Regions from separate parts of the Arthrobacter globiformis genome, predicted to be linked through region 2. Evidence: predicted binding sites of a transcription regulator. Region 2 holds the regulator's gene; each other region holds the start of a gene.
What was found. The regulator HrcA, encoded in region 2, represses chaperone genes, less so after heat shock. The targets are predictions, from matches to a motif close to TTNGCACTCGNNNNNNNCGAGTGCNAA.
Positions count from the first base shown of each region.

Region 1: the regulator HrcA is predicted to act here: its motif matches at 8,800-8,826, upstream of QFZ33_RS22950 (Hsp20/alpha crystallin family protein).
Region 3: the regulator HrcA is predicted to act here: its motif matches at 6,930-6,956, upstream of QFZ33_RS18570 (FmdB family zinc ribbon protein).

Region 1 is NZ_JAUSXI010000001.1:4,904,840-4,915,197, reverse strand. It holds gene betA (choline dehydrogenase) at 1-95, shown strand, start outside; gene QFZ33_RS22975 (aldehyde dehydrogenase family protein) at 105-1,646, shown strand; gene QFZ33_RS22970 (APC family permease) at 1,799-3,439, shown strand; gene QFZ33_RS22965 (S-(hydroxymethyl)mycothiol dehydrogenase) at 3,498-4,637, shown strand; gene QFZ33_RS22960 (MBL fold metallo-hydrolase) at 4,634-5,254, shown strand; gene QFZ33_RS22955 (FdhF/YdeP family oxidoreductase) at 5,374-7,728, shown strand; gene QFZ33_RS22950 (Hsp20/alpha crystallin family protein) at 8,260-8,685, opposite strand; tRNA gene QFZ33_RS22945 (tRNA-Lys) at 8,904-8,980, shown strand; gene QFZ33_RS22940 (hypothetical protein) at 9,050-9,298, shown strand; gene QFZ33_RS22935 (hypothetical protein) at 9,439-9,564, opposite strand.
Region 2 is NZ_JAUSXI010000001.1:3,270,785-3,280,344, forward strand. It holds gene QFZ33_RS15010 (PhoH family protein) at 1-408, opposite strand, end outside; gene QFZ33_RS15015 (GerMN domain-containing protein) at 751-1,668, shown strand; gene QFZ33_RS15020 (16S rRNA (uracil(1498)-N(3))-methyltransferase) at 1,736-2,506, opposite strand; gene dnaJ (molecular chaperone DnaJ) at 2,509-3,636, opposite strand; gene hrcA (heat-inducible transcriptional repressor HrcA) at 3,695-4,708, opposite strand; gene QFZ33_RS15035 (DUF3097 domain-containing protein) at 4,920-5,774, shown strand; gene QFZ33_RS15040 (DUF4870 domain-containing protein) at 5,904-6,323, shown strand; gene hemW (radical SAM family heme chaperone HemW) at 6,426-7,655, opposite strand; gene lepA (translation elongation factor 4) at 7,692-9,545, opposite strand.
Region 3 is NZ_JAUSXI010000001.1:3,992,022-4,002,379, forward strand. It holds gene QFZ33_RS18530 (SDR family oxidoreductase) at 1,098-1,991, opposite strand; gene QFZ33_RS18535 (helix-turn-helix domain-containing protein) at 2,088-2,342, opposite strand; tRNA gene QFZ33_RS18540 (tRNA-Ala) at 2,618-2,690, opposite strand; gene QFZ33_RS18545 (SDR family oxidoreductase) at 2,735-3,535, opposite strand; gene QFZ33_RS18550 (hypothetical protein) at 3,569-4,546, opposite strand; gene QFZ33_RS18555 (GNAT family N-acetyltransferase) at 4,674-5,294, opposite strand; gene galU (UTP--glucose-1-phosphate uridylyltransferase GalU) at 5,301-6,206, opposite strand; gene QFZ33_RS18565 (5-formyltetrahydrofolate cyclo-ligase) at 6,294-6,905, shown strand; gene QFZ33_RS18570 (FmdB family zinc ribbon protein) at 7,053-7,340, shown strand; gene cpaB (Flp pilus assembly protein CpaB) at 7,547-8,293, shown strand; gene QFZ33_RS18580 (hypothetical protein) at 8,405-8,635, opposite strand; gene QFZ33_RS18585 (AAA family ATPase) at 8,632-10,358, opposite strand, start outside.

The sequences.
Region 1 (10,358 bases), 1.6 Mb from region 2:
CGCCCCAGCACGCCGAGTTCTACCGGCACGGCGTGAGCCCGCTGGAACGCGGCGGAGCCGCGCCGGTAGCAGTCGCCGCGGCGGCGAAGGGCTAGGGGATCAGCATGACGATTGATACCGAACTGAAGCTCGCCCGGGGCCTGTACGTCGACGGCGCCTGGCAAGAGTCGTCCGACGGCCGGACCACCACTGTGCGCTGCCCGGCGGACGGGCGCGAGGTGGCGGTAGTCGCCTCGTCGACGGTGGAGGACGCGGAGCGGGCGATCGCCAGCGCACGGGCCGCGTTCGACGACGGCCCGTGGCGCCGGCTCACGGACATCGAGCGCGGCGCTGTCATGCTCCGCGTCGCGGACCTGCTAGAGCGGGACAAGGCCGCCTATGCGCTGGCCGAGGCGCTGGACACGGGCAAGCGGCTCGTGGAGGCCGAGTACGACATGGACGATATCGCCGCGTGCTTCCGGTACTACGGCAAGGTCGCCGGACTCGACGCCGGCCGTGTCATCGACACCGGCCGGGCGGATGCCATCAGCCGTGTTGTGTACGAGCCGCTCGGGGTCTGTGCCCTCATTGCGCCGTGGAACTACCCGCTCCTCCAGGCGGCGTGGAAGGTCGCGCCGGCGCTCGTCGCCGGGAACTCGTTCGTGCTCAAGCCCAGCGAGCTTACGCCGTCGACCTCGATTCTGCTCATGGAGACCCTCGCGGAGGCCGGTGTCCCGGCCGGCGTCGCGAATCTCGTCACCGGAGCCGGGTCAAGGGTGGGCGGCCCGCTTAGCTCGGACCCTCGTGTGGACCTCGTCTCCCTGACCGGAAGCCTTGCCACGGGGCAGACGATCATGGCGGCCGCCGCCGAAACCGTGAAGCGCGTCGCGTTCGAGCTCGGCGGGAAGAACCCGAACGTCGTCTTCGCGGACGCGGACTGGGACGCTGCCGTCGACAACGCCCTGACTGCAGTGTTCCTGCACTCCGGGCAGGTCTGCTCGGCAGGGGCGCGGCTCGTCGTCGAGGAGACGATCGCCGAGCGTTTTGTGGCCGAGGTGGTCGAGCGGGCGGAAAAGATCCGGATGGGCGGACCGTTCGACGCCGACGCAGAGACGGGGCCGCTTATCTCCGCCAAGCACCGCGAGCAGGTCCACGCCTACGTCCAGGCCGGGATCGCGGAGGGCGCAGAGCTGTTGTGCGGTGGCTTCATCCCCGACGAGGAGCCGCTTGCGGACGGCTTCTTCTACCCGCCCACCGTGCTCGGCAACTGCCGTTCGGGCATGAGTGTGCTGCGGGAGGAATCGTTCGGGCCGGTGCTGACCGTCGAGACGTTCCGCAGCGAAGCCGAGGCCGTCGCGATCGCAAACGATACCGAGTACGGCCTGGCCGGCGCGGTGTGGACGTCGGACGCGTCGAAGGCGCAGCGCGTCGCCGGCGCCCTCCGGCACGGAACGGTGTGGATCAACGACTACCACCCCTACGTCCCCCAGGCGGAGTGGGGCGGTTTCGGGAAGTCGGGGATCGGCCGTGAGCTCGGCCAGGCGGGCCTGGCCGAGTACCGCGAGGCCAAGCACATCTGGCAGAACATCGCTCCCGCCCCGAGCGGATGGTTCGGCTCCGCTCCCGGGGGAGCTCCCGGGGAAACGGCGGCGGGCGCGGCCGGCTAGGCATCACCTTTGGGGGAGACGGCCGGGCGCTGCAGCGCGGTGCCCGGCCGTTGATTTACAGCTGCGTGCAGTGTCATCTGCGTGTAGTGTTACCCGCGTCCAAAGGCGGCCGCGGGTCATCACCATCGTGCTTTTCTGACTTAGGAGTTCAGATGTTGGAACCCAGCAAGAGTACTGATTCAAGCGGCATGGACGAGTTCGGCTATGCCCAGACCCTGGACCGGAGTATCGGTAAGTTCGCCAGCTTCGCCGCAGGCGTCAGCTACATCTCCATCCTCACCGGTGTTTTTCAACTGTTCTACTTTGGTTTTTCCATGGCTGGCCCGGCCTATGCGTGGTCCTGGCCCATCGTTTTCGTCGGCCAGCTGATGGTGGCGCTGTGCTTTGCCGAACTGGCAGGCCGCTACCCCGTGGCCGGCTCGGTCTACAACTGGGCCAAGAGGCTGGCCTCCGGGACCTCGGCGTGGCTCGCCGGGTGGCTGCTGTTGCTGTCCTCCATCGTGGCCCTCGGGTCAGTGGCCCTGGCCCTGCAGCTCACCCTGCCGCAGCTCTGGTCCGGCTTCCAGCTGGTTGGCGACGGCACCGGGCCCCTGGACTTTGCCATCAACGGCGTTCTGTTGGCCACCATCATGATCACCATCTCCACGCTCATCAACGCCTTCGGCGTGAAGCTGATGACCCGCATCAACAGCATCGGCGTCTTCGTGGAACTGGCCGCAGCCGTGCTGCTCATCCTCGCCCTGGGCTGGCACGTCGTCCGGGGCCCCGAGGTCTTCTTTGACACCGCCGGTTTTGGTGAGGGCCACGACCTGGGCTTCTTCGGCGTCTTCCTCATCGGCGCGATGGCCTCCGGCTACGTGATGTACGGCTTCGACACCGCCAGCTCGCTGGGGGAGGAAACGAAGGATCCGAAGCGCACCGCGCCCAAGGCCATCCTGCGGGCTGTTACGGCGTCCTTCCTGCTCGGCGGCCTGATCCTGCTCTTCGGCATCCTGGCAGCCCCCGACCTATCCGACCCTAAGGTGGGGGCGCCCGACGGCGGCCTCCAGTACGTCGTGCTCTCCGTCCTCGGCGGCCCCTTCGGGAAGGCCTTCCTGGCGTGCATCGTCGTCGCCGTGGTGGTGTGCACACTGGCCGTCCACGCCGCCGCCATCCGCATGATGTTTGCCATGGCCCGGGACAACAACCTGCCGTTCAGCCGCCAGCTCAGCAAGGTGGACCCGGTCCGCAAGACGCCTGCGGTCGCAGCCATCGTCATCGGCATCCTGGCCATCATTCCGCTGGTCGTCAATGTCATGCAGCCGGCGATCTTCACCATCCTCTCCAGCATCAGCATCGTCCTGATCTACCTGTCCTACCTTCTGGTCACGGTTCCCATGTTGCGGCGGCGTTTTGTCAAGAAGTGGCCGTTGCCGGACGACGGGTCAGAAGCGGGATTCAGCCTCGGCAAATGGGGCCTGCCCGTGAACATCCTCGCGGTCTTGTGGGGCGGCGCCATGACGCTGAACCTGGTCTGGCCGCGGCCGGAAATCTACAACTCAGTGCCGCCGTTCGAGTGGTACCTGCAGTGGGGCGGAGTCCTCTTCGTCGGCACTGTAACCGTGGGAGGGGCCCTGCTCTACCGACTGAAGATCAGGCACCAGACCGGCGTCCTGGCCGAGCATGCGGCTCCCGTGGGGGCCCACCCGTCGTCGGGTGCGGCTGGTCAGCCGCTGCCGGTTAGGGCAGACGGAGGTGCGGAGATCGGCCTCGATCCCATGGAAGATGATCTTGAACCGCAACGAGTCAGCTAGATTGGCAGAGGTGCTGTCGCCGATGAGTCCCCGGACTCTTGAAAAGGAACACTAACTCATGGTTCATAAAGTCAAGGCTGTTGTTGTCAGGGCGAAGGGCGCTCCGGTGTCGGTGGAGACGATCCTGGTGCCGGATCCGGGGCCGGGGGAGGCGCTGGTGGATGTCCTGACGTGCGGGGTGTGCCACACGGACCTGCATTACAAGCTGGGCGGGATTGGTGATGAGTTCCCGTATCTGCTGGGTCATGAGGCCACCGGTGTTGTTTCCGCGGTGGGTGAGGGCGTCACGGAGGTCGCCCCGGGTGACCGGGTGATCCTGAACTGGCGTGCGGTGTGCGGGCAGTGCCGGGCGTGTGCGAAGGGCCAGCCGCAGTACTGCTTCAATACCGCGAACGCGGTGCAGAAGATGACCCTGGAGGACGGCACCGAACTGTCCCCCGCGTTGGGGATCGGGGCGTTCGCGGAGAAGACCCTGGTCGCTGCCGGGCAGTGCACCAAGGTCGATGAGGACGCCGACCCGGCCGCGGTCGGGCTGCTTGGCTGCGGTGTGATGGCCGGCATCGGCGCCGCGATCAACACCGGTGAGGTCAAGCGCGGCGAGTCGGTGGCCGTGATCGGCTGCGGCGGCGTGGGCATCGCCGCGATCGCCGGGGCCAGGCTCGCCGGGGCCACCACGATCATCGCCGTGGACATCGACGAGAACAAGATCGAGATGGCCAAGACCCTCGGCGCGACCCACGGCGTGAACTCCCGCACGTCCGACCCGGTCGAGGCGATCCGGGCACTCACGGGCGGGAACGGCGCCGATGTGGTGATCGAGGCCGTCGGCCGGCCCGAAACCTACAAGCAGGCGTTCTACGCCCGCGACCTCGCCGGGCGTGTGGTCCTGGTCGGGGTGCCGACCCCGGAAATGGTCCTTGAGCTGCCGTTGCTGGATGTCTTTGGCAGGGGCGGGTCGCTGAAGTCCTCCTGGTACGGGGACTGCCTGCCCTCCCGCGACTTCCCCATGCTCGTGGCCCACTACAAGGCCGGCAACCTGGACCTGGACGCGTTCGTTTCCGAACGGATCACCATCGACCAGGTCGAGGAGGCCTTCGACAAGATGCACGAAGGCAAGGTCCTGCGCTCAGTTGTGGAGATCCAGCCCGCAGGAGCCTCCGCGGCGGCTGCTGCCGAGCCGGCGGTGGCCTCGGCATGAGCGTCACCATCGAAAACCTCGTCACCTCGGGCACGTTCTCGCTCGACGGCGGCACCTGGGATGTGGACAACAACGTCTGGATCGTGGGCAACGACACCGAGTGCGTGATCATTGATTCCCCGCACGACGCCGCCGCGATCATCAGCGCCGTCCGGGGCCGGACGGTGAAGGCGATCCTGCTCACGCACGCGCACAACGACCACATCGGCGCCGCCCGCGAGGTCGCCGATGCGGTCGGGGCCCCGATCCACCTGAACCCCGAGGACCAGGTCCTCTGGGAACAGGTCTACCCCGGCACCACCCCCGACCAGACCATCGCGGACGGGGACGAGTTCCAGATCGGCGGTGCGGTGCTGCGGGCCATCCACACCCCCGGCCACTCACCCGGCTCCACCTGCTTCCACCTCGCAGCAGAGAACACCGTGTTCACCGGAGACACCCTGTTCAACGGCGGACCAGGCGCCACCGGCCGGTCCTACAGCGACTACCCCACCATCCTGACCTCCATCCGCGAACGGCTCCTCACCCTCCCGCCGGAAACAACCGTCCGGACCGGACACGGCGACAACACCACCATCGCCGCCGAACGCGAAACCCTCGCCAAAGTAGCCCAGTAACGGGTGACACAGTAAGAATAAAGACAAGATCGCCACACATAAGGCGCGCCAGGAATCCCTGGCGCGCCTTCGTGGCGATCACAACAGGCACGAAAGCAGCCGGTTAGGAAGTTGGAACAATGAAGTTCGGGAAGCAGCCCGCCCCCGTCGCGGACATCAACGAGGACGAGCTCGAAGTCCACAAGCCGAAGACCGAAGCCGCCGGCGTCAAGGCCGTGATGGTGGCGCTGGAACGCGCCGTGGCGCAGGCCGGCGTGACCCGTACGGCGCAGTCACTGCTGCGGCTCAACCAGCGCGGCGGTTTCGACTGCCCCGGTTGTGCGTGGCCGGAGTCTGACAAGAAGCGCAAGGCAGCCGAGTTCTGCGAGAACGGCGCCAAGGCCGTGGCCGAGGAGAACACCCTGCGGACCGTGGGGGCGGCGTTCTGGGCGAAGCATTCCATCGCCGAACTGGCGGAGAAGACCGAGTACTGGCTGGGAAACCAGGGCCGGCTGAGCGAACCGGTGGTTATCCGGGAGGGGGAGACGCACTACTCGCCGATCTCCTGGGCGGATGCCTTCGAGCTGATCGGCGAGCACATCCGCGCCAGCACCCCTGACCGCTGCGTCTTCTACACCTCGGGCCGCACGGCCAACGAGACGGCGTTCATGTACCAGCTGTTCGCCCGGTCCCTGGGCACCAACAACCTGCCGGACTGCTCCAACATGTGCCACGAGTCCTCGGGTTCCGCGCTGAATCCGACCATCGGCATCGGCAAGGGCACCGTCTCGCTGGAGGACATCCACGACTCGGAGCTCATCTTCGTGGTGGGGCAGAACCCCGGCACCAACCATCCCCGCATGCTGTCCGCGCTCAAGGAGTGCAAGGACAAGGGCGGCAAGGTGGTGGCGGTGAACCCGTTGCCCGAGGCCGGCCTCTTCAACTTCAAGGACCCCCAGACCATCTCCGGCGTAGTGGGCGGCGGCACGCCGCTGGCCGACGAATACCTGCAGATCAAGGTGGGCGGGGACCTCGCCCTGTTCCAGGCGCTGGGCCACCTGCTGCTGCGGGCCGAGGAGCAAAACCCGGGGACCGTCGTCGACCATTCCTTCATTGCGGCGCAGACTGACGGCTTCGACGCGTACCGGGAAGCGCGCCGGGACCTGGACTGGGAAGAGACGGAACGGGCCACCGGCCTGAGCCGGAAGCAGATCGAGGACGTGGCCGGGATGGTGGTGGCGTCCAAGGCCAGCATCTTCTGCTGGGCGCTGGGCGTGACCCAGCAGCCGCACTCGGTGGACACCATCAAGGAAATGGTCAACGTCCTGCTGCTGCAGGGCAACTTCGGCAAGCCCGGTGCCGGCGCGTGCCCGGTGCGCGGACATTCCAATGTCCAGGGCGACCGGACCATGGGCATCTGGGAGAAGCCGAAGGAATGGCTGCTCGACGCGCTCGACAAGGAGTTCGGCATCGAGTCACCGCGGCACCACGGCCACGACGCCGTGGAGTCCATGGAGGCCTTCGAGCGCGACGAGGTGGACGTGTTCGTGTCCATGGGCGGAAACTTCTCGCTGGCGTGCTCGGACACCGAGACCCTGGAAGCCGGGATGCAGCGGATCGGCCTGACCGTGCACATCTCCACCAAGCCCAACCGGTCGCATGTGGTGCACGGCCGCACCTCGCTCATCCTTCCCACCCTGGGCCGCACGGACAAGGACGACAAGCACCCCAAGGGCGCCCAGTTCCTGTCCGTGGAGGACTCCATGTCCGTGGTCCACTCCACCCAGGGCAGGCTGCTGCCGGTATCCGAGCACCTGCTGGCCGAACCCGTCATCGTGGCCAGGATGGCCGAGGCAACGTTCGGCCCGGACCACCCGGTCGACTGGAAGGTCATGGCCGAGGACTATGACGTGGTCCGCGACCACATCTCCCGGGTGCTGCCAGGGTTCGAGGACTTCAACGCGCGCGTCCGGACGAAGAACGGCTTTGTGCTGCCCAACCCGCCGCGCGACACCCGCTCCTTCGCGACGGACATCGGCCGCGGCCGCTTCACGGTCAGCCCGCTGGAGTACCTCACGCCGCCGGCCGGACATCTGGTGCTGCAGACCATCCGCAGCCACGACCAGTACAACACCACCTTCTACGGCCTGGACGACCGTTACCGCGGCATCTCCGGCGGCCGCCGCGTGATCCTGGTGCACCCGGAGGACCTCACGGAGCAGGGCTTCCAGGACCGCGACCTCGTGGACGTGGTGAGCACCTTCCAGGGCACGGACCGCCGAGCCGAGAAGTTCCGGCTGGTGGCCTACCCCACGGCCAAGGGCTGCGCCGCGGCGTACTTCCCGGAGGCAAACGCTCTGGTCCACAAGGAAAACGTGGCCCGGGTGTCGAACACCCCCGGCTTCAAGGCCATGTTTGTGCGCTTCGAACCGCACGCCGGCGGGGTAGCGGCTGCCGCGGCCGGCGAGGCGCTCGAGATGGCCACAGCAGGCTAACCGTTTCGCACTTCGGTAGTTTCGACCGGGGGCGGCGAGGGCTGGCCCGGAAATGAATGCGGATCCTGGATTGTCGATGAGCCATTGCTGCGTTGAGGGGCTGAGCTTGTCCCAGGGAGCGAGACCCGCCGGGTGGATAAAAACGAAGTGAAGGCGACGGCGCGTCTGACCCGGCGCCGGCTTGTTGACAGGACTGCGGGAGCCCAGAGCGCTCATGCCGGACGCCAAGGCGTTGGCCGGGATGGCCGATGCGGGATTCGACGGCATTGCGCGTTGCCGTCCCGGCGGCATTTGCTTCTTGCGCGGTCTGGGGGTGCGGCGCCCGCGCCCCGACGATGCGCGAAGGATATAACTGACCGTCGACCTCGAGTGGCGAACGGTCCCCGGCGCCGCGGGCGGCCGGGGACCGCCGCTGGGACGGCCCGTGCGCTGCTGCTGCATGTGCGCTACAAGCGCGGTGGCGTTTCCTTCTGGTGCCAGCCGCCTGAAGAGGCAGCGTTAGCGTGTAACGGGGGAGCCCGTCCCGGTCTGTTAGGCCGCGTTGATTTGGTGCTGCTGGCCTCCCTTGGTCTCTATTTCGATTTTCCGCGGCTTTGCTTGGGCAGCCACGGGGATTCGTAGGGTCAGGACGCCCGCGTCGTAGTTTGCCGTGATTTTATCGGTCTCCATGGCATCCCCGAGAACGAGTTGGCGGCTGAAGACACCCCGGGGCCGCTCGGAGGCCACCATCTCGACGTCTTTTCCGGCCGTGTCCTTCCGTTCGGCGCGGACCGTCAGAACGTTTTTGTCCACGCCCAAGTCCATGGAATCAAGGTCCACGCCCGGCAGATCCAGGGCAAAGACATAGTCATTCCCTTCCCGCCATGCATCCATCGGCATGGCTGCAGGATGGGCCACGGTGCCCAGCACCTGTTCGGCGAGGCGGTCGAGCTGACGGAAAGGATCGAACATCAACATCCCATACCTCCTTGATCATCTTCGATCGGATCTGTATCCGCTGACATAGATTTAATAGCACTGTCCATTGCCCCCTGCAAGAGCTTTCGCGTCAATTCTCGCGCCAGAAAAACCCTTGCGGACACCCTTCGCCAGTGCTAATAAATCTATAGCAGTCGATATAGATTCTTTGAGGGTTGTGAGCGATTTCCGGGAAGATCACATGCGTGCAGGGCAGGGCGCACCCGTAGCTCAGCCGGAAGAGCAGGGGACTTTTTGATCCTCGGGTCGTGGGGTTCGAGCCCCGCCGGGCGCATCTCCGGACGGACAGTAGTGGGGGTTTCCGGTCCGGGCGCGGTTCAAGATGGAAGGCGGTGCATGAGACATGAACCCAGAACTCCAAAGGTTGCGGGCACTCGCGGCGGTCATGGCGGCCACCCAGACCGCCCTGGACGTGGCCCACCGAACATTGCGGGAATCCTCGGCGGCGCTGCTGCGCACCGGGGACGCGACCCTTGCTGAGGTCAGTGAAGCCAGTGGTTTGGACCAAGGCGAACTGCTGGACCTGCTCAGCCGCAACACTCCCGGCCGCGAACCGGCCTGGAACCAACCGCGGATCACAGGTTTGTCCTAGCGGTCGGCGCACGTGACATGGCAGATCCAACGCCCGGGCCACCAGGAAGAGCGAACAGGCGACCCCTGCCGGCTTTTGGTTGACGAAGGTCATTATTGGCGTTCACAAACAGCCACGGTGGGGACGTAGGGTGGAAAACCCTACAGAGGTGCAACTGTCCACAGGGCATTCATCAGCTCACGCAGCTGATTGGCGGGATCCTCGCCCAGCAGGACCTGGACCCCTGCATACGCCTGGCCCTGCTCCGGCACCTCTGGACCAACCATTTTTCGCCGGATACCCGGCGTAAAATTGGAACCGGCCGGCGGCGGACGGCCGCTGGTGTCCCCCATGCCAGCCGGCACCCAGCTCCGTCGTCGGTCTCAGCACTCCGTCACGTACGTGTTCGAAACCACCGAGAAGAACCCCGCGCAACTGGCTCGTGCCGCGCGGTTCTTCTCTGCTGCCAGTCCTTCACGGCTTGACCGAATATCAACTATCGGCGTTCGAATTGGGTTGTCACTGGATGAGGGATTCGCGCATCTGCCGCCGGAAATGAGGGCTCAAATTTCAGGCGGGTCAGGAAGGCTCTCTCTGCCACTGGTCCTTCGGGCCGTTCCCCGGTTGAGCGCCAAATGGCCGCCCCGGAATCCGGCGCTCGGCGCCTGTCATTTCAGCCCAGTCCCCGGTGCCCGCGATAGAGGTGGGTCCGGCCGCCACCAGCCCCGCACCGACCAGAAGCGTGGCACCGAACGCGCCTGACTTCCTCCGGCTATGTCGTGACTGGAAGCGCCCGTCCAGCACCCAAGCGTCACATCAGTAAGCGGGGGATGGGCTGAGTGACCGAGGACGCCCGTGTGGAAGGGGCTGCGCCGGGCCCAGTCGACTGTCGGCCGTAGAGGAGCTCTTGGGCGACGGCAACCTGTTCTGAGACTGGGCTCGCGCTCACTGCCGGGGCCCAACGCCGCGGCAACGACAACTCATTCACGCTCACACGGTACGCCCCCGCGCTACCGCTGGACAGAGTTCAATTCCCGACAGTTTCCCGCAGCCCTCCTGACCTCTTCATAACCAAGAACGA
Region 2 (9,560 bases):
GATGGTCTTGCCGCGGCTGGACAGGATGTCGTGGGTCAGCACCTCGACCGGGTTCTGCAGGGACTGGCTGCGGAGCAGCGAGACCAGTTGCTGGAGGACTGCGGGCGTAATCACGGTGCCGCGGGCGACGAGCCCCCGGACCTCGTGGAGCAGGCGCATGATCCGCGGAACATCGGCCGCGGGTCCGTTGATGGAGAGTTCGTTGCCGCGGACGTGGAAACTGACGGCCGGGAACTGGTCTTCGATGAACCGGAGGGCCTCGTCGTGGCTGCCCAGCGACTGCACCATCTGATCAGAGTTATCGAAGATGACCACCTCCGTCCGGACACCGGGGAGACTATGGGGGAATTCGCCCGTGGTGCGGTCCCCCGTATTGAGGCGGCGCTTTCCGTTTGCTGATTCAGTCATGGTGACGGCCTGGGGCCTTAAGTTCCCTCCAGTTCGGAAAATAACTCGTTTGTGTCTTTACATCTTACGCCAGCGCTCGCCCCTGCCTGCCGTCCGGGAAGGTCACGCGACCGCATTTCTGTAACGCGTTCCCGCAATTAGATATCAACTTTGTATCGGCCTCATATCGTTCCCGTTGCAGTTCGGCCGCCTGCCCCGAAAGGCACGGTGTGGCCCAAAGTCTCGTGTAATGCTGGAAAAGGAGCCCGCCGGCAACGGTCGGGCGTGCCCGCAAGCAACTGCTCATTCGAAGGGATCGCCAGCATCAGTCAGCCAGGAACTCCGGGCCGGAAAGCACCGCGGATTCGCTCCGTAGTGCTCTCGGCGCTGCTTCCGGCTGCCTTGCTGCTCTCCGGATGCATTGCCGATCCCGATCCTGCTGTGACATCGGCCAACTCTCCGACCTCCTCGTCGCGCCGGGCCGCCGGCACGGACGGCGTTCCCACTACCAGCGCGCCGCTGGAAACGACGCAGTCCTCGAACAAGGCGCCCGTTTACTGGATTGGGCGGAGCAACAGCAACGTCTTCCTGTACCGCGAGTTCCGCGACGTGCCGGACGATGAGAACCCGATCACGCGGGCCCTGCGGGCCATGATGTCGGAGACGCCGCTGGATCCGGACTTCTTCACGCCGTGGCAGAACCCCAAGAACCTGGCGACGTCGATCTCGGGCACCAATGTCATTACCGTGGACGTTTCCGCGGATGCCTTCAACAGCAACCTCGACGCAGACATGGCCCAGCGGGCCATCCAGCAGCTGGTCTACACTGCGACAGCCGCCGGGGCCAGCTCGGGCCTGATCGACTCCGGCCAGCAGATCGAGGTGGTGATCCTGGTGGACGGGCACACCGATTACATGGCGTTCAAGCACGTGAAGCTCGGTGCCCCCACGTCACGCAGCGCCGGAATGGTGGCACCGGTGTGGATCATCGATCCGCAGCAGGGCACCGAAGTCGGCGACGGACGGGTCAAAATCGCCGGACGAAGCACCGTCCCCAACGGCAAACTCCACTGGCGCATCCTTAAGGTCCAGGACAACGGCGACAAGGAAAGCTATCTGACCGGGGAAGCCACGGCCGCAGCGGATCCCGCCGCCTCCGGGGTCTTCGGCATCACGGTCAACCTCGCGCCCGGCAACTACGAGGTGCGCGTCTCCCAGATCGGCCCGGGTAAGCCCGAGGACGAACTCAACGTGGACTCACGGGGGTTCACGGTTCGCTAGCGGCCCCCTCAGCGAAGCGTTCGCTGGCTGAAGTTCCCAGCGGCCTGGACTTACCAGCAGCCTGGACTTACCAGCGGCCCAAGACGTCGCTGGCAACCACGACGCCGGCCGGTCCCGCCGTCGATGACCGCAGGACGTGCGGTCCCAGCAGTGCCGTAATAGCCCCGGCGCTGCACAACCGGGTGACCTCGCGGGGGCTGATGCCTCCTTCGGGACCAACGATGAGGAGGACCTCGCTGGGGTCCGACGCATCCTGGCGCTCCTCCGACCACTTGCCCAGGACCCGCCGCAGCGGCGTCACCGCGTCTTCGTGCAGGATCACGGCAAGGCCGGCGTCCGCCACTTCCTTGGCCAGCGCCTGGGTGTCGACGGCGGGCCTCACCTCGGGGATCCAGGCGCGGCGCGCCTGCTTGGCGGCGGCCGTGACGGCCGACTGCCATTTGCCGTGCGCCTTGGCCGCCCGGTCACCCTTCCAGCGGACGATGGAGCGTTCCGACTGCCATGGAATCACCGCGTCGATGCCCAGCTCGGTGGCGGTTTCGATCGCCAACTCGTCCCGGTCACCCTTGGCGAGGGCCTGCACGAGAACGAGGCGGATGTCCGGCCGCGGTTCCACACTGACGGAGGTGCATTGAACCGTCAGCTCGGCGGGGGCAGCTTCCGTCACGGTTCCCGTGATGCGTTTGCCGGCGCCGTCGGCTATGTCAACCTGCTCGCCCACTGCCAGGCGCTTCACGGTGACCGCGTGCCGGGCCTCGGCACCGTCCAGGACGAACAGCGAACCGGGAACAGTGCTGTCCAGCGCGCCGGCCGGGGTGAAGAAGACGGGGTTGCTCACCGCTACAGGTTACCGAGGCGGTCCCGCAACTTGGCGAAGACGCCACCGCCGGCCGCGAGCTTTCCCTCGGAGAACTGCTCGCCGCGGAGCTTGGCCAGCTGCCGGAGCAAATCCTCCTGGGCCGGGTCGAGCCTGGACGGCGTTTCCACCTGCAGATGGACCTTGAGGTCGCCGCGGCCGTAGCCGCGCAGGTGGGTGACGCCGAGGCCGCGGAGGGTGATGATCTCGCCGGACTGCGTGCCCGCCTTGACGTCGATCTCCTGCTTGCCGTCGAAGGTTTCCAGGCTCAGCTCCGTGCCGAGGGCAGCGGCGGTCATGGGAATGTTCAGTGTCGCGTGGAGATCGTCGCCCTCGCGGACATACGTGGGGTCGTTGTTGACGCGGATTTCCACGTAGAGGTCGCCGGACGGCCCGCCCGCTGGGCCGGCCTCGCCCTGGCCGGAGAGCTGGATCCGCGTTCCGGTGGCCACACCGGCCGGGACCTTGATGGTCAGGGAGCGGCGGCTGCGGATGCGGCCCTGGCCGCTGCACTCGTTGCAGGGGTCCTTGATGACGGTGCCGAAGCCCTCGCACGAGCCGCAGGGGGCGGCGGTCATGACCTGGCCGAGGATGGAACGGACCGCCCGCTGCACCTGGCCGCTGCCGCCGCAGATGTCGCAGCGTTCCGGGTGGCTGCCCTCGCGGCAGCAGGACCCTTCGCAGGTGGGGCAGGTGACGGCCGTGTCCACTTCCAGCTTCTTGTTGACGCCGAAGACGGCATCGCGCAGGTCGATCCGCACGCTGATGAGCGCGTCTTGGCCGCGGCGGACGCGGGACGCGGGGCCGGAGGTGCCGCCGGCGCCGAAGAAGGTGTCGAAGATGTCCTGGAACGCGAAGCCCTGGCCGGCATAGCCGCCGCCGCCAAAGCCGTTGTCCGTGCCGTTCTCGTTGCCGGTGGTGTCGTAGACCCTGCGCTTCTGCGGATCGGACAGCACCTCGTAGGCGTGGGTGACGGCCTTGAACCGTTCGGCGGCGTCTTCCCCGGGGTTTACGTCCGGGTGAAGCGAGCGGGCCAGCTTGCGGTAGGCCTTTTTGATCTCCTCGCCGGTGGCTTCCGCGGAGACTCCAAGAACGTCGTAGTGGCTGCTCAAAGTTCGTTTCTCTTCCTGGTTGTACTGCCTGTGGTCAAAGGATGTCCGGCGCGTGCGGTCACGGGCCCAGAATCCTCGAAAGGTAGCGGGCCACCGCGCGCACGGCGGCCATGGTGGTGGGATAGTCCATCCGGGTGGGGCCAAGGATGCCCACCTTGGCGGTGGCGTCGGGGCCGTAGCCGGTGGCCACCACCGACGCCTCGGCCAGCCCGTCGTAGGGGTTTTCGCGGCCGATGCTGACGGCCACGCCCCGGGGGTCCTGTGCCATGTCGCTCAGGAGCCGCAGCATCACCACCTGCTCCTCGAGGGCCTCCAGCACGGGTCCGATGCTGAGTGGGAAGTCAACGTTGGACCGCGCCAGGTTGGCTGTTCCGGCCAGGACCATCCGGTCCTCCCGGCTGTTGTGCGCCAGGCCCTCCAGCCCCTTGCCGAGGGCCATGGCAACGGGGCGCTCGGCCGGCGTGCAGCCGGCCACGACGGAGGCCAGGTGCTGGGGCAGGATGGCCACCGGCGTTCCGCCCACACCGGTCATGAACCGGGTGCGCAGGGTGGCAAGAGTGTCGTCTGACAGGTCCTGCCCGGCGTCGACGACGCGCTGGTCAACCTTGCCGGAGTCTGCGATCAGCACGATCAGCACCTTCCGCGGTGCCAGCAGCACAAATTCGATGTGCCGGACCACGGCCCGGCTCAGGTGCGGGTACTGCACGACGGCGACCTGGTTGGTCAGCTGGGACAGGAGCCGGGCCGTCCGGTCCAGGACGTCGTCGAGGTCCTCGGACCCCTCGAGCAGGGTCTGGATGGCACGCTTCTCCGCCGGGGAGAGCGGCTTGACCGCCGAGATCTGGTCGACGAACAAGCGGTAACCCTTGTCCGTGGGAATCCTGCCTGCACTGGTGTGCGGGGCCGTGATGAGGCCCTCATCCTCCAGTGCCGCCATGTCGTTGCGGATGGTGGCGCTGGAAACGCCCAGATGGTGCCGTTCCACCAGGGCCTTGGAGCCGACGGGTTCGCGGGAATGGACATAGTCCTCCACGATGGCGCGCAGCACCTCAAGCTTCCGTGGTTCGCTCACAGTCCACCTCCTTTTGGCCGTAACCGCGCCGGGCTTAATCCTGCCCGCAAACGCTGTAGTTAGCACTCGACATGCCTAAGTGCTAACAAGTCTAATATGAGTCACCGCGTTGTTAGCATTGGTACCGCTCCGGGCGAAATTCCGGGCGACTGTCCCCCGGCGGCATGCCCGCGGCCGGAGCGGCTCCGTCCTAGTGCAAAGCGGTGAACGAATGCAGTACCAGACCTGGGGCCCGCAGGAGATCGCAGCGCCTGCCAAGAACAGCCTGCCCGAGGTGCCGGTGGAGCGCGGCATGGTTCTCGAGGACGTCCAGTCCGGCTGGGTGGGCGCAGTGATTCGGGTGGAGAAATCCGGCGGCATGCACGTGGTGGCGCTCGAAGACCGCCGGGGAAAATCCCGGTCCTTTAAGCTTGGTTTCGGATTCCTCCTGGACGGCCAGCCGATCCGCCTGATGCCTCCGGCGCCCAAGGCGAAGCCCGCGGGATCGGGCACGGCTGGACGGACGGCGTCGGGCTCGGTGCGGGTGGAAGGGCAGCGCGCCCAGGTGGCTAAGGCCAGCCGGATCTGGGTTGAAGGCAAGCATGATGCCGAACTCGTGGAAAAAGTCTGGGGCGATGACCTCCGGGTGGAGGGGATCGTCGTCGAGCCCCTGCACGGCATCGATGACCTGGCAGCGGCCGTTGCCTCCTTCCGTCCCGGCCCCGGCCGCAGGCTGGGCGTTCTGGTGGACCACCTGGTCCCGGATTCCAAGGAGTCCAGAATCGCCGACGCCGTGATGGCCTCCCCCGGCGCCGCCGGAAACGTGCTGATAGTAGGCCACCCGTACGTCGACGTCTGGCAGGCGATCCGGCCGTCGGTACTGGGCATTCCGCAGTGGCCTGTGGTGCCGCGCGGCACTGACTGGAAAACCGGCATCCTCACCGCCTTCGGCTGGCCGCACGAGACCAAGGAGGACATCGGCCTCGGCTGGCAAAAACTTCTCGGCGCCGTGCGCACCTACGCCGACCTTGAGCCCGCCCTCCTGGGCCGGGTGGAAGAGGTCATCGATTTCCTCACAGTTCCGTAGCCACAGCCCCGCTATTCGGCGTTCCGCCCGCTATTGCCCCTACGGCCCGGTATCCTTGGTACGGCACCACCGCACCGCGGCCCCGGCGCCAAGGCACTATCGCACCAACGCAAGCTTAAGGAAGACACCGTGGCAGAAGACGCTCGCGACCGCAGGGACACAAAGTCCGGCCAGGACCTGCCCCAGTACCATGGCGTTCCGGCCAATGCGCTTCCGCTGACCGCCAGCGAGGACCGGCAGTGGGCCACCCTGGCGCACTTCGGCGGCATCCTCGGCTGTGTTCCGGCGCTGCTGATTTACCTCATCTTCCGCGACCGCGGCCCGTTCACCGCGCAGGAGTCCAAGGAAGCCCTTAACTTCACGCTGCCGCCGACGATTGCGGCCTTCGTGGCCAATCTGCTGGTGCTGCTTCCCGTCGTCGGCAATCTGTTCGCCGTCCTGGCCACCCTCATCTGGATTGCGCTGACCTGCTTCGCAGTGTCCGCAGGTGTCCACGTCAACAAGGGCCAGCCGCACCGGTACCAGTACAACCTCCGCTGGATCAAGTAACCGCGCACGATCAAGGTGGGCCCACGCCGCAGGGTCCCCTGGACGTGGAGCCGCTCGGCGAGGGCCCGGCCCGAGCTTGCGAGGTTAGGGTTCGGTTGGGGACTAGTCCGGCAGGATCCTGCGGACCACGGCGTCGGCCAGCAGGCGGCCCTTCAGTGTGAGAACCAGGCGGCCTCTGAAGGCTTCCTCGGGCGCCACGAGGCCGTCGGCGATCAGTCCCGCCACGGCTTTCCTGCCGGATGGCGACAGGGCAGCGGTCTCGAGCCCTGAGGAAAGCCGGGCTTCCAGCATGACCTTTTCGACGCCCCGGGTTTCGGCGTCGAGCGTTTCGCGTCCTGCCGCCGGCGAGACGCCTGAGCCCAGCCGTCCGGCATAGGCGGCGGGGTGCTTGACGTTCCACCAGCGCACCCCGCCCACGTGCGAGTGCGCGCCCGGGCCGATGCCCCACCAGTCGTCCCCGCGCCAGTAGGCGAGGTTGTGGCGGCACGCCTGCTCCGGCGTCGCGGACCAGTTGCTGACCTCGTACCAGTGGAGACCGGCGTCGGTGATCATCCGGTCGGCGAGTTCGTATTTGTCGGCATGGTCGTCGTCGTCAATTCCGGGAACTTCGCCGCGCCGGATCTGGGCGGCGAGCTTGGTGCCGTCCTCAACGATCAGCGCGTAGGCGCTGATGTGGTCCGGCTGGTACGACAACGCCGTCTCGAGCGAAAAGCGCCAGTCCTCGAGGGACTCCCCCGGTGTTCCGTAGATCAAGTCCAGGCTGACGGCCAGCCCGGCGTCGCGCGCCCACTGCACCACGAGCGGAACACGGCTCGGCGTGTGCGTGCGGTCGAGCACCTTCAGCACATGGGGCACAGCGGACTGCATGCCGAAGGAGACCCGTGTGAAGCCCGCATCGGCAAGCAGCTGCAGTGATTCCGGCGTGACGGAGTCCGGGTTGGCCTCCGTGGTCACTTCGGCCCCCGGTTCGATCCCCCATGTGTCGATGGCGGCACGGAGGATTCTGGCCAGGTCCTCGGCGGGCAGGAGCGTGGGCGTGCCGCCGCCGAAAAACACTGTACTGAGCTTGCGGGCGGGCAGGCCCGACTGCTCAAGGACCCGCGCGGCAAAGTCCACTTCCGAGATGGCGGTGGAGGCGTACGCGTCCTGGGATGCTCCGCCTCCGAGCTCAGTTGCGGTGTAAGTGTTGAAGTCGCAGTAACCGCATCGCACCGCGCAGAACGGGATGTGCACGTAGAGCCCGAAAGCCCGGGCGGGCGCACCGTCTGCCGCCTGTTGCGGCAGCAGTCCATCCGACGGCGCGGGGTCGCCCAGGGGAAGAACGCTAGGCATGGGTGCGGCCTCCGGAGGTTCCGGCCACGGTCATCACTACTTCTTGGCCTTGTCCTTGGATTCGTCGGTGGTCAGTGCTGCGATGAAGGCTTCCTGCGGCACTTCCACGCGCCCCACCATCTTCATCCGCTTCTTGCCTTCCTTCTGCTTTTCCAGCAGTTTGCGCTTACGGGAGATGTCGCCGCCGTAGCACTTGGCCAGAACGTCCTTGCGGATGGCGCGAATGGACTCACGGGCGATAATCCGGGACCCGATGGCTGCCTGGATCGGCACTTCGAACTGCTGGCGCGGAATGAGTTCGCGCAGCTTGCCGGTCATCATCACACCGTAGGCGTAGGCCTTGTCCTTGTGGGTGATGGCGCTGAAGGCGTCCACCTGTTCGCCCTGGAGCAGGATGTCCACCTTGACCAGGTCGGCGACCTGTTCGCCGTCGGCCTTCCAGTCCAGCGAGGCGTAGCCGCGCGTCTTGGACTTGAGCAGGTCGAAGAAGTCGAAGACTATCTCGGCCAGCGGCATCCAGTACCGCAGCTCCACCCGGTCCTCGGACAGGTAGTCCATGCCGCGCATGACGCCCCGGCGGCCCTGGCACAGCTCCATGATGGCGCCGACAAACTCGTTGGGGGCCAGGATGGTGGCGGCCACCATGGGTTCGCGGACCTCGTTGATCTTCCCGGAGGGGAACTCGCTGGGGTTCGTCACAGTGATCACGTTCTTGTCCTCGAGCGTGACCTCGTAGACCACGTTCGGCGCCGTGGAGATCAGGTCCAGGTTGAATTCGCGTTCGAGGCGCTCACGGACGATCTCCAGGTGCAGGAGGCCGAGGAAGCCCACGCGGAAGCCGAAGCCGAGGGCCGCGGAGGTTTCCGGTTCGTAGATCAGGGCTGCATCGTTGAGCTTGAGCTTGTCCAGGGCGTCGCGGAGCACCGGGTAGTCGGTGCCGTCCAGCGGGTAGAGGCCGGAGAACACCATCGGCTTGGGGTCCGCATAGCCGCTTAGCGACTCCGCCGCGGGCTTGGCGAGATTGGTGACGGTGTCGCCTACCTTTGACTGGCGGACGTCCTTCACGCCGGTGATGAGGTAGCCCACCTCGCCGACACCGAGGCCCTTGGAGGGCGTCGGCTCCGGGGAGCTGACGCCGATTTCCAGGAGCTCGTGGCTGGCCTTGGTGGACATCATCTGGATGCGCTCACGCGGGTGGAGCATGCCATCCACCACACGGACGTAGGTGACCACGCCGCGGTACGTGTCGTAGACGGAGTCGAAGATCATGGCCCGGGCAGGTGCGTCCGGGTCGCCGACGGGTGCGGGCAGATCGCGCACGATCTTATCCAGCAGCGCCTCGACGCCCACGCCGGTCTTCCCGGAGACCAGCAGCACGTCTTCGGGATCGCCGCCGATCAGGCTGGCCAGTTCGGCGGCGTACTTCTCCGGCTGGGCGGCCGGCAGGTCGATCTTGTTCAGGACCGGGATGATGGTGAGATCGTTTTCCATGGCCAGATACAGGTTGGCCAGCGTCTGGGCCTCGATGCCCTGCGCGGCATCCACCAGCAGAACGGCGCCCTCGCAGGCGGCGAGGGAACGGGACACCTCGTAGGTGAAGTCCACGTGGCCCGGCGTGTCGATCATGTTCAGCGCGTAGTTCACACCGCCCAGTTCCCAGGGCATGCGGACAGCCTGGGACTTGATGGTGATGCCGCGCTCTCGCTCGATATCCATGCGGTCCAGATACTGGGCCTTCATGTCGCGGGACTGTACGACGCCGGTGAACTGCAGCATGCGGTCGGCCAGGGTGGACTTACCGTGGTCAATGTGCGCGATAATGCAGAAATTCCGAATGATGGCCGGATCTGTCGCGGCGGGCACCGGGGCGGTGCGGGCCATGGGAGACACGCAGGGTCCTTACTG
Region 3 (10,358 bases), 720 kb from region 2:
AAGGGCAACCTCGTCAGCCATCCTATGTTCGGAGCCGGCAGGAGCCGAATCGGCGATTACGATAACGAGCAACACAGATTCCTGCTGAACCGGGTACCGGGCGCTACCAGAATCATGGGCGACAGGTTCCTTCCCTGGGAGGTCAAGCGGCGGCAGCTAGTGCCAGCCGAAGGTCCGCCAGCGCCATAAGCGCAGGCAGTTACGGCACGTCATCTCCGAGAGGCAGGGGCAGTTTGATCGGTTCATCGGCTTTCGTGATCAGGGCATCAGGGCACGTCGTGTCCTTCGGCGTGGAGCCCTTCCCTCCCCCAGACCCAACAGCTGCGTTGCAGGCGGCCACGGTGGGTGGGAAACAGGGAACTCCGCTGACGGTTCCACTGATTTACACCGGGGTCGCTTCGGGGCCCGTCCGCCTGGCTGTCGAGGTCCTCGGCGGAAGACCGAAGGTCACCGGGGCTGATTGGGAGGACATTCATGAGGTGTCCCTGGCGCTCCCTGAAGGCAAGACGTACTTCAACGAGCCCACAGGCTGGGACAGGAAGGACGTCGGGACCATTGAAAGGCGACGAGAAGGGCAGTTACCGCGCGCGGCGTCACGCCACCGGACGGGACACCCTTTGATGCTGTCGTGGAGTCACCAGTTGAGCGTCACCTGGTCCAGTTCTGGAGGGAGCCGCCGTCACCGATGTCTGTCCTGTCATCGCAATCAGAGGGAGGCAAGAGTGTGCCTCGCTTCATTGAGATGTGGCAGGGGCCGCCGGGCGCCACGGCCGGCAGCGAACCTCAACTGCTGTAGCCGGGAAGCGTAAAGAAGGACTTCGGATCGTCGGCTCCGAGCAGGTCGTGATGGAACACGATGGCATCCACCGGCCGGGTGTCCACGAACAGGACCGCGACCTCGCGGGAATGGACGACAGTGTACCGGACGGGCCCGTCCAGTCAGGAGTGGATGCGGTGTACTCCTCGACAAACAATCCGTCACCGAGCAGGCCCCGCTCCGAAAGCAGGTCGTAGACAACATTCCAGGCGAGACCCATCAACTCGTGGATGGCCGCCTCAACAGTTGGAGCCGTCATGCGACCATGCCACGTGCGCTGCTACGACGGATGGCTCGCCTGCTCACGCAGAAACACACTGGCGGGCTTGGGGCTGATTCCCCGCTGACGTAGAGGCTCATCGTCCCACGTGGCCTCGTAGAGATCCTGGTGCAGCCCGGCGCCGAAGACGGAGGCCAGTGCGTCGTTGCGGCGCTTGAGCAGACGCACGGCAAGACGGGCCACAAGGCGAGGCATCCGCTGGGTTTTCATCGGCCGGCCGGTCAGCTTTTTTGCAACGACGACGGCTTCGTTCTTTGACAGGGCCTCCGGGCCTCCGAACTCAACAAGGGCGGGCGGAGCAGGCTCGAGTGCTACAGCGCAAAGCAGGGCAGCGACATCTTCCGTAGCGACCCAACGCCTCTTGGTGTCTCCTTTGCCGATGATGGCTGCCTTTCCTGCGGCCATGTCGAAGCGTCCTAACGGCGCGAGATGGACTTCTTGGAAAGCGTCCGCCCGGACGATGACCGTTTGCATTGAGGAGCTGTGAAGCCGTTTCTCGATGGCGAGCTTGGCTTGTTCCAGCGGTGTACCGATGGCGTACTCCACCCCGGTGAAGGACAGGTAGACGAAGCGGCGCACGCCAACGGCCTCGGCGGCAGCGACTAGAGATCCCATACCCTCTTCATCTACATCTTTGATGGTGGACTGGCTGGTCCCTGCGAGCCGTCGCCCCATCGCCGTGGCCGTCGCGATCACAGTGTCAACGCCTTCGCATGCTGCCCGGAGGCTTGAAGGTACTGTGAGATCGCCTCGCACGACCTCCGCGCCCACCTCCTGCAAGAGCTCCTCGCGCTTGCTTTCCCTGAGAAGGCAACGGACCCGCTGCCCCTCCGAGCGCAACCGCCTGACAACACGGCTGCCGAGATCACCGGTGGCACCTACGACGAGAATCATGACGCACCACTTTCAAGCGACGAGCAGAATGGATGGAGCTTAGGGCCCAGTCCCTCGGGCGTCAACGGTCTCCCGCGCTGCAAACTGAGTCAGTCGTCAGCTACTCGTGTCCTCTTCCCCGTCGTTCGTCAGCTCGCCGGCCGCCACGCGCTCGGCGGTGCGCCGGTAGGCCTCGGCGATATAGTCCTCGAGGTCGTTGGCCCCGATGCGCCAGATGGCCCGGCCGCCGACCTGGATGGCGCGAAGCTCACCGGTCCTGATCAGTGACGGGATGAGGCTTTGCTTCACGTTCAGCTCTTTAGCCGCCTGGTCGATGGTCAGGAATCGGTTCTTCTTGGATTCATCGGGCACCTGACGATCCTATGTGCACGGGCGCTCTCATCGGGCTCGGTCTGCACCCGCCATGCTGCCGAACACGACAGCAGATCCCAGCACAGCGGCACCCGCGGCTACCACAAGCAGAAGTACTCCCCGAGGCTTCATAGTGGGAGCCTAATCCTTCGATTAGCCGCAGTCTTCCTCTAGGGCTCTTTCGACCGCGTTAGGTGATTCTTTGAGGAACCAAAACAGGCGGCTTGAAGAGAACGCATGCAGGGGATCCGAAGACTCAGAATCCCCTGCATTCGTGGAGCTAAGGGGATTCGAACCCCTGACCTCTTCGATGCGAACGAAGCGCTCTACCAACTGAGCTATAACCCCGTGGCGCCGTTTCCCGGAGGAACTCCAACGCCGGTTTCCCTAGGCTACAAATTTTCTTGCCGGTTTGCCAACCAGGCCTCAAATGTCGCGTGTCCGTAACGCTGTTCGGGCGCCAGGTTCTTTCCCTCACGCAGAAATCTGCCTGTCAATCCGGGCAGCGGCAGTTCGGTCACGAGGCCCCGGGCGCCGGTTATCCGTTTCCACGCGCCGGCCAGCGATCCCATGCTCAGCACCTCCGGCCCTCCGACCGTCTGCAGCGCGTGGGATCCACCGGACGGCGGCCCCAGCGCGGCTTCCAGCAGCGCCGACGCCACGTCGGCCGGGGAGATCGTCTGGAACCGGGCACCTTTGATCACCGGCACCAGGCCGACGCGGGAACCCGCGTCGAAAACCCCTGCCACCAGGCTGTGGAACTGCGTGGCCCGCACCGTGAGGGTTTCGAGCGGCGACCTAGCATACACGCGCTCCTTGTCCGCCTTTGACCGGTAATACGCGAGGGTGCTCTGGTCGCAGTTGACGATGGAAAGCTGTACGGCCCGGGCCACGCCCGCCGCCGCGGCTTCACCCAACAGCAGGGCGCCGCCGGCCGCATAACGCCTGAGTGCTTTGCCGGTCCGCGCTTCGAGGCAATCGACGACGACGTCGGCACCCGCCAGCGCTTCCGGCAACCCTTCTCCGGTGGTGACGTCCGCACGGAAGTAGGCGGCGCCGTCGTAATACTCCCGGGCGCCCGGGAGCGGCGGGTTCCGGCTCAAAACGGCGACGGCGTGCCCCAGCTCAAATGCCTGGCGCACCACTTCACTTCCAGCCTGGCCGGTGCCGCCGGCAACGCAGATGCGGACCATTACTGTGGCGCCTGGTGCTCCGCCGACGCCCGGCTACGCGCGCCGGCGCTGCAGGACGTCGTCAAGGTTGCTCAGCGCGCTCTGGGCCTTGGTCAGCGGCTTGGTGGGTGCGGCATTCGGGGAGGCTACAGGCGGTGCGGCGGCCGGACCCTGCTTGAGTGAAGGTTTGCCCACGGACTTCGGAGCCTCGGGCAGCGCCAGCGGCTCGGGTGCCTGACGTTCAGCTTTGGCCGCTTCAACGTATGTCGGCTTGGGAACTTCCACCGGCTCCCAGCTGGATTCAGGCGAGGCCGCCGGGCCCTGCACCGGGGCTGCGGCGCTTTCATCGCCGGCCGCAAGAGCAACTGCCAGTGCAGCCTCGCGAAGTTCGACTGCGGTGAGGGGCTTGGGCTTCGGCGCTTCCGCCTCGGCATCGAAGAGTGCACTCTCCCGGAGCTGCACAGGCTCCGGAGCTGGTGCCGCCTCCACGTGGCCCTCGGCGGCGGACTCCCGGCTGGCGGGCGGGCCCATGGCCGCTCTGAACGCGGCGCTGACTTTCCTGCGGCGGTCACGCACGGCGAGGCGCCGCAAAACCACGACGGCGGCAACACCGGTCAGTAACGCCGTGGCCGGAACCCAGGGGTTGCCGAGCCCAAAGAGGCGCAGGACCCCGGTCACAATCGCAGTTAGGAAGGACAGCAGCCCAACGAACGCGATTGCCGTCCGTCCGTACCGGATCCGAAAAGCACCGGCCCCCTTGGCGGCAGGCCTGCTGCCGGACGGAGCCGGGGTAAGGCCTGTTGCTGGTTCGCTGCTCTTCCTGGTGTCCATGCGTTTCTCCTGCTGGGCGGTCATATACACAACCGTCCCGGCTTGCGGGTTTGCAGTTTCGGCGTCGACGCTCTCCAGCGTCAGGTCACCGGCAGCCTGGAACTGATGCCGGCCGTTGCGGAGCACGTAAGGGGCAACCCAAACGATCCAGAGCGCAACAGCAGCCACAAGGATGACTGAGCTGCTAAGGGGGAAGTCCACAGACAAAACCGTATGAGGAATGTTGGGGCTCTTGTGGCATTCGTCTCGGTGTGTCGCGGCCGAGCTTCAAATCAATGGACTTATGTGTGGAACCCGGGTCTGACCAGCGGCTCTGTCGGTCTGCGGGTCAGACGGGCCTGACCCGCAGCCAGCGGCTGAGGAGTCCTTCGGGAATTTCCTCTGACGTCAGCGCGAAGGAGCGGTGGTCGGCCCATTCCCCGTTGATGTGCAGGAAACGCGGGCGGTAGCCCTCGTCCCTGAAACCGAGCTTTTCCACGACTCGCAGGCTTGGGCCGTTTTCGGGACGGATGTTGATTTCCATCCGGTGGAGGCCAAGCGTCCGGAAACAATGGTCGGTTGCCATCGCCACCGCCGTCGGAGCGATCCCATGTCCGGCCCGAGCCTGGTCCACCCAGTAGCCGAGAGTCGCCATCAGGGCGGATCCCCACACAATGGAGGAGACAGTCAGCTGCCCCACGATGACCGGGTCACGGAATCCGGGTGTCCACTCAGCGATCACAAACGGCAGCGCCGTGGCCTGGGCTGCCTGGGTATTCAGGGACCTGACCATCTGCCGGTAATCGGGCAGAGCCCCGCCCGGGATCGGATTGGAGGCCTCCCAAGGTGCCAGCCATTCGCTGTTTCGCGAGCGGACCTCGGTCCATTCCTTCCGGTCCCGGTACCTGATGGGCCGCAGGACAATATCCCCGCACTCCAGCGTGACCGGCCAGATGTGGCTGACCCTCATGAATGGTTACTCGGACAAACGGGCGGCAATTTGCGGAAGCCACTCACGCAGACCAGGTCCGAGGTCGTCGCTGTCGATGGCGAGCTCCACGCAGGCCTTGAGGTAGCTGAGCTTGTCCCCGGTGTCGTAACGGCGGCCGCGGAAGACCACGCCGTACACACCGCCGCCTTCACCGTCCCTGCTGGCCAGTTCCTGCAGGGCGTCCGTCAGCTGGATTTCGCCGCCGCGGCCGGGTTCGGTCTTTTCCAGCACATCGAAGACATCGGGGTGGAGCACGTAGCGGCCGATGACGGCCAGGTTGGAGGGCGCGTCTTCGACGTCCGGCTTCTCCACCAGCTTGTTGATCTTGACGAAGGCTTCGCCATCAATTTCGGAGATGTCCGCGCAGCCATAGGCACTGATCTGGGACGGTTCCACCTCGATGAGGGCCACGACCGAACCCCCGGTCTTCGCCTGCACGTCGATCATGATGCTGAGGAGCTCGTCGCGGGCATCGATGAGGTCGTCACCGAGGAGAACGGCAAACGGCTCATGGCCCACGTGCTGGCGTGCACGCAGCACCGCGTGGCCAAGGCCCTTGGGGTCACCCTGGCGGACGTAGTGGATGTCACCCAGGTTGCTCGCGGCCTGGATCGACTCCAGCTTGGCGGTGTCGCCCTTGGCCTCAAGCGTCGCTTCCAGGGTCGGAACGCGGTCGAAGTGGTCCTCGAGCGCGCGCTTGTTACGGCCGGTGATCATCAGGACGTCGCTCAGGCCAACCTTGACGGCCTCCTCGACGACGTACTGGATGGCCGGCTTGTCGACCACCGGCAGCATCTCCTTGGGCATGGCCTTGGTGGCTGGCAGGAACCTGGTGCCGAGCCCAGCAGCGGGGATCACGGCCTTGCGGACTGAACAATTAGTGGAAGTCACTGTTCTAATCTATCCGAGGGAACATTCATACGGTAAATGCTTCCGGCAGCGGCCGGCCGCCTGCCGCTGCGACAAAGGAAGAGACCCATGCCAACAGGGACCATGCCTTCGAAGGACGTCATCCGCTCCCGGCACCGGCAAATCCGGGCCATGATGACGCCGGCGGACCTCTCAAACGCCGGCGAGGGCATCGCCTCCCATGGCCTGCCCTGGGCCGAGGCTATCGCTGCCGGCAACCCGGCCACGTTCACCGCCTACCTCGGCGTCGATTTCGAACCGCCAACCCTTCCCCTGCTGCACGCCCTGCATGAGGCAGGCCACAGTATCCTGCTCCCGGTCTGCGAGCCGGACCGCGAGCTCAGCTGGGTCTTCTGGACTCCGGACAGCGAATTCGTCCGCAGCCGGTATGCGCCCATCCAGGAACCGGCCGGTGAGCGCCACGGCCTGGACACGGTGCGGGCTGCGGCCGGGATGTTCATGCCGGCGACCGCCGTGGACCGCAGCGGAAACAGGATCGGACAGGGCGGCGGCTACTACGACAAGTTCCTGGCTGCAGCCAACGCCGGCGGCCTGCACCTTCCGAAGGCCGCCATCATTTACGACTCCGAGCTCCTGCCCGCACAGACCATTCCGGCTGAAGACTTCGACCGCCCTGTCGAGGCAGTGCTCATGCCCTCCGGGCTGGTAGCCTTCGCGTGACCTCTCCCGGCCGGGATGATAGAATTGGCACTCAGGCCCTGCGACTGCTAATGGAGTCATTTCCGCCTCGGTGATCCGTCAAGGAGAATCCGGGAAATGAAGCCAGGCAGCACGGGACCTGTCGTTTGTCCAAGAGGAGGATCTACAGTGCCCACGTATGCCTATGCCTGCAAAGATTGCAGCCATGCCTTCGACATCGTGCAGTCTTTCACCGACAGCACTCTGACGTCCTGCCCCGAATGCCAGGGCACGCTTCGTAAGAAGTTCAACAGCGTCGGCGTGGTCTTCAAGGGCTCCGGCTTTTATCGGACTGATTCGCGCGATTCCAAGGGAAGCACCGTCTCGCCCTCCCCCGCCGCGTCAGCACCGGCTGCCCCCGCCTCCTCCTCGTCGTCTTCATCATCGGCTGCCCCGGCAGCCGCAGCCGCGAGCTAGGCGAGTCCCTGCGGCACCTGCCGCCTTCAAACTTTGAGAGTCCGGCCGGGTTTACCCGGCCGGGCTCTTTTGCTTCGCCGCTTGTTCCAGGGCCCAAGGGTCCGTTCCCGCTTTCAGGGCAGTCCTTTGATGCGTTTCGGGCCGGCTTTTCCACATACGGCTCCCGGTGCCTGTCATCGGCCAGCAGGGGCCCGTAGCGTGGCGGCATGCCAGCTACCGGTATTTTCCCTGCAAGGGCATCCCGCCCGGCCGTCCGTCCCGGGCGCCGCAACGCTTTGCCCGGTTCTGCCGCCCGTCCGCGCCCGCGCGGACGGCGCTTCTCGGGATGGCTGAACCGTAACCGCCGTCTTGCCGTGGCACTGCTCCTCTCCGCGGCCGCGGGGATCGCCGTTCACCAGCTGACTCCTGCCCCTGCCCAGACCGTGAGCGTTCTGGCCGCTGCCCGTGACCTTCCGGCCGGAGCGAACCTGAACGGCAATGATGTCAGGACCGTCAGCGTTCCGCCGGCCATGGTGCCGGACGGGACTTTCGCTGACAACTCCGGAGTGGACAGCAAGCAGCTGGCAGCGCCGCTCCGCAAGGGCCAGCTCCTCACCGATGCGCAACTGGTGGGTCCAGGCCTGCTGACGGGAGCGCCGCCCGGGTCCGCTGCGGTGCCGCTGCGAATGGCAGACCCATCATCCATCCAGCTGGTATCCCCCGGACAACTCGTGAACGTGGTCCTGACAAGCGGCAACGGCTATGAGCAGGCATCAGCCTCGAAGGTACTCGCCAAGTCAGTGCCGGTCCTGTGGACCTCCGGCCAGGAAGGCCAAAGCGGCCAGTGGCTTGCTGCCGGGGATTCGGACGGGCTGCTGGTAGTGGCCGCCACCCCTGCCCAGGCCAGTGCCCTGGCGGGCGCGTCAACCCAGGGAAAGCTGTTTTTCGTTCTGGTGGGAGCCGGTGCCCGGTGAGCCCGCCCGTGCGAGTCCTCTGCCCCGGGCGAACCCTCTGGTCTGCGCGAATCCGCCGGTCCGTGCAAATCCGCTGGTCCGCGCAAATCCGCAGCGTGTTTGTCCGGTTGCTCAGCCCCAGTGCGGGGGCTTCTGCTCCTTCAGCCACGCGTCGTGGTCGTTGCCGGATTCCGCGTCGCCCCAGGCGCGCGGATCGTCCTCGGCAGCCCTCTTGGGAACGGCGACTGTCCGCGGCTGCGCGCCGGCTTTGGTGCGGCGCACCTTTGCGGGCTTCTCCCCGGCCGCGGCCTGCTCATCTTTGCGCTCGGTCCCGTCTTTGCGCTCGGCCCCGCCGTCAGTCACACCGGGCCCTCCTTCCGTTCCGTGGCCGCCCCGTCCAGGCTAGTCTCAGAACCGAAGCCTACTCCGGCGCCCGCGGCCTCGGAATTGGAAGTGTCGTGGTCCGTTTGGTCAACGTCCGCCTGATCGGTGCCGGTCTGACCAGCGTCCGTCCGATCAGCGTCTGTCTGATCCGCCTCCGGCTGGTCAACGTCCCTCTGATCAGCATCCCGCTCGTCAGCATCGTCACGGCTCAGCTCGTCGCCGAAACGGTCATCGAGGTTCTCGTAGGCGGTCTCCTGCCCCGGCTCAGGCTCGAGGTCGCCCACCGCGAGGGTACTGACGTCGTCATCCAGGAAGAATCCCGGTGCGCCAACCGAGCGAACCGAAGGCGAAGGCTTCTCAAGCCCGAGGTAGCCGCCGATCCTGTCGGCGCACGCCGAGGGGTCGGTGAAGACCTCGATGGTCCACAGCGGCATGTACCGCCAGCCGAGCCGCTCCAGCAACTGGGGGCGCAGCCGGCTGCGTTCCCGGACTGTCATCTGCCGGTACTGCTCGGTGCCGTCCGATTCGATGGCTACCGGCCGAGGAATATCGGCGTCGTCCTGGCCCATGGTGCTGAGCGGATCCGCCGCGGCCACCACATCGATGGCGCCGTCGTACTGGTGCCACACGCGGGCACCGCGGGCCCGCAGCCGGTCGCCGAGATCGGCAACCAGCGGATCGGCCCCGAGGGCCTGTTCACTGGCCGCTGCCCGGGATGCAGGAGTCCCCAGGTCGGTGTTTCCGGAGATCTCACGGTCCAGAAGTTCGAAAAGGTCGACGGCGCCGTGGGCCAGTCGAGTCCGGTCAAGGTCCTCCGGCTTGAAGCACGTCAGGACGTGCAGCGACTGCCGTGCCCGGGTCATGGCCAGGGCGAACTTGGCCCGGCCGCCCTCGGCGGACAGCGGACCGAAGCTGTGCAGGGCCCGGCCGTGCGGCGTCCGCCCGTAGCCCGGCGAAAAGATCACACGGTCGCGGACCAGCCCCTGGGCGCGTTCCAGGTCCACAACCCGGAAGGATTCTTCACCTGCCGTGAAGAATCCGGACAGCGAGGGATGGTTGGGCAGCTGCAGCCGGATGGACTCGCCGATGCGTGCCGCGTGCCGAAGGCTGGCGGTCACCACAGCCAGCGAGGTCCGGGGCTGCAGCCGGGCGTGTTCGAACACGAGTTCAACCACCCGCTTGACTTCGGCCACCACCGATTCGACACCCTCATGGTCCGCGCTGGGCAGGCCGGTGCCGTCGGGCAGATACTCCACCGTCAGCGCACGGTCCAGCCCGGTTGCCGATTGTCCCTCCGGCAGGCGGCGGAGGCCGCCGTCGTAGAAGTTCTTGCTCAGCTGCAGCACCAGGTCCTCGTCCACCGCGCGGTAGACAGAGCGCAGCGGCGCCGTCGGCAGCACCGCCGAAAGTGCGGTGAACGCGCTTTCGACACTGTGGTGCGACTGTTCGCCGGCGGCGAGCCGCTCCACCGCGACCGTAAAGGTGCGGGGGCTGGCTATCCTGTCGTCGCCGAAGACGATCACCTGCCGGGCGCGGGCGACGGCCGGAAGCACCGCCTGCAGCGACGTCGCCTCGGCGTCCAGGATCACCACGGCGTCAAACTTTTGCTCGGCCGGGAGGAGTCCGGTCATGAGGTAAGGGCTGACCGACCAGACGGGCACCAGCATGGGAACCAGCCCGGGCGCCTGCGCCGTCAGCGCAG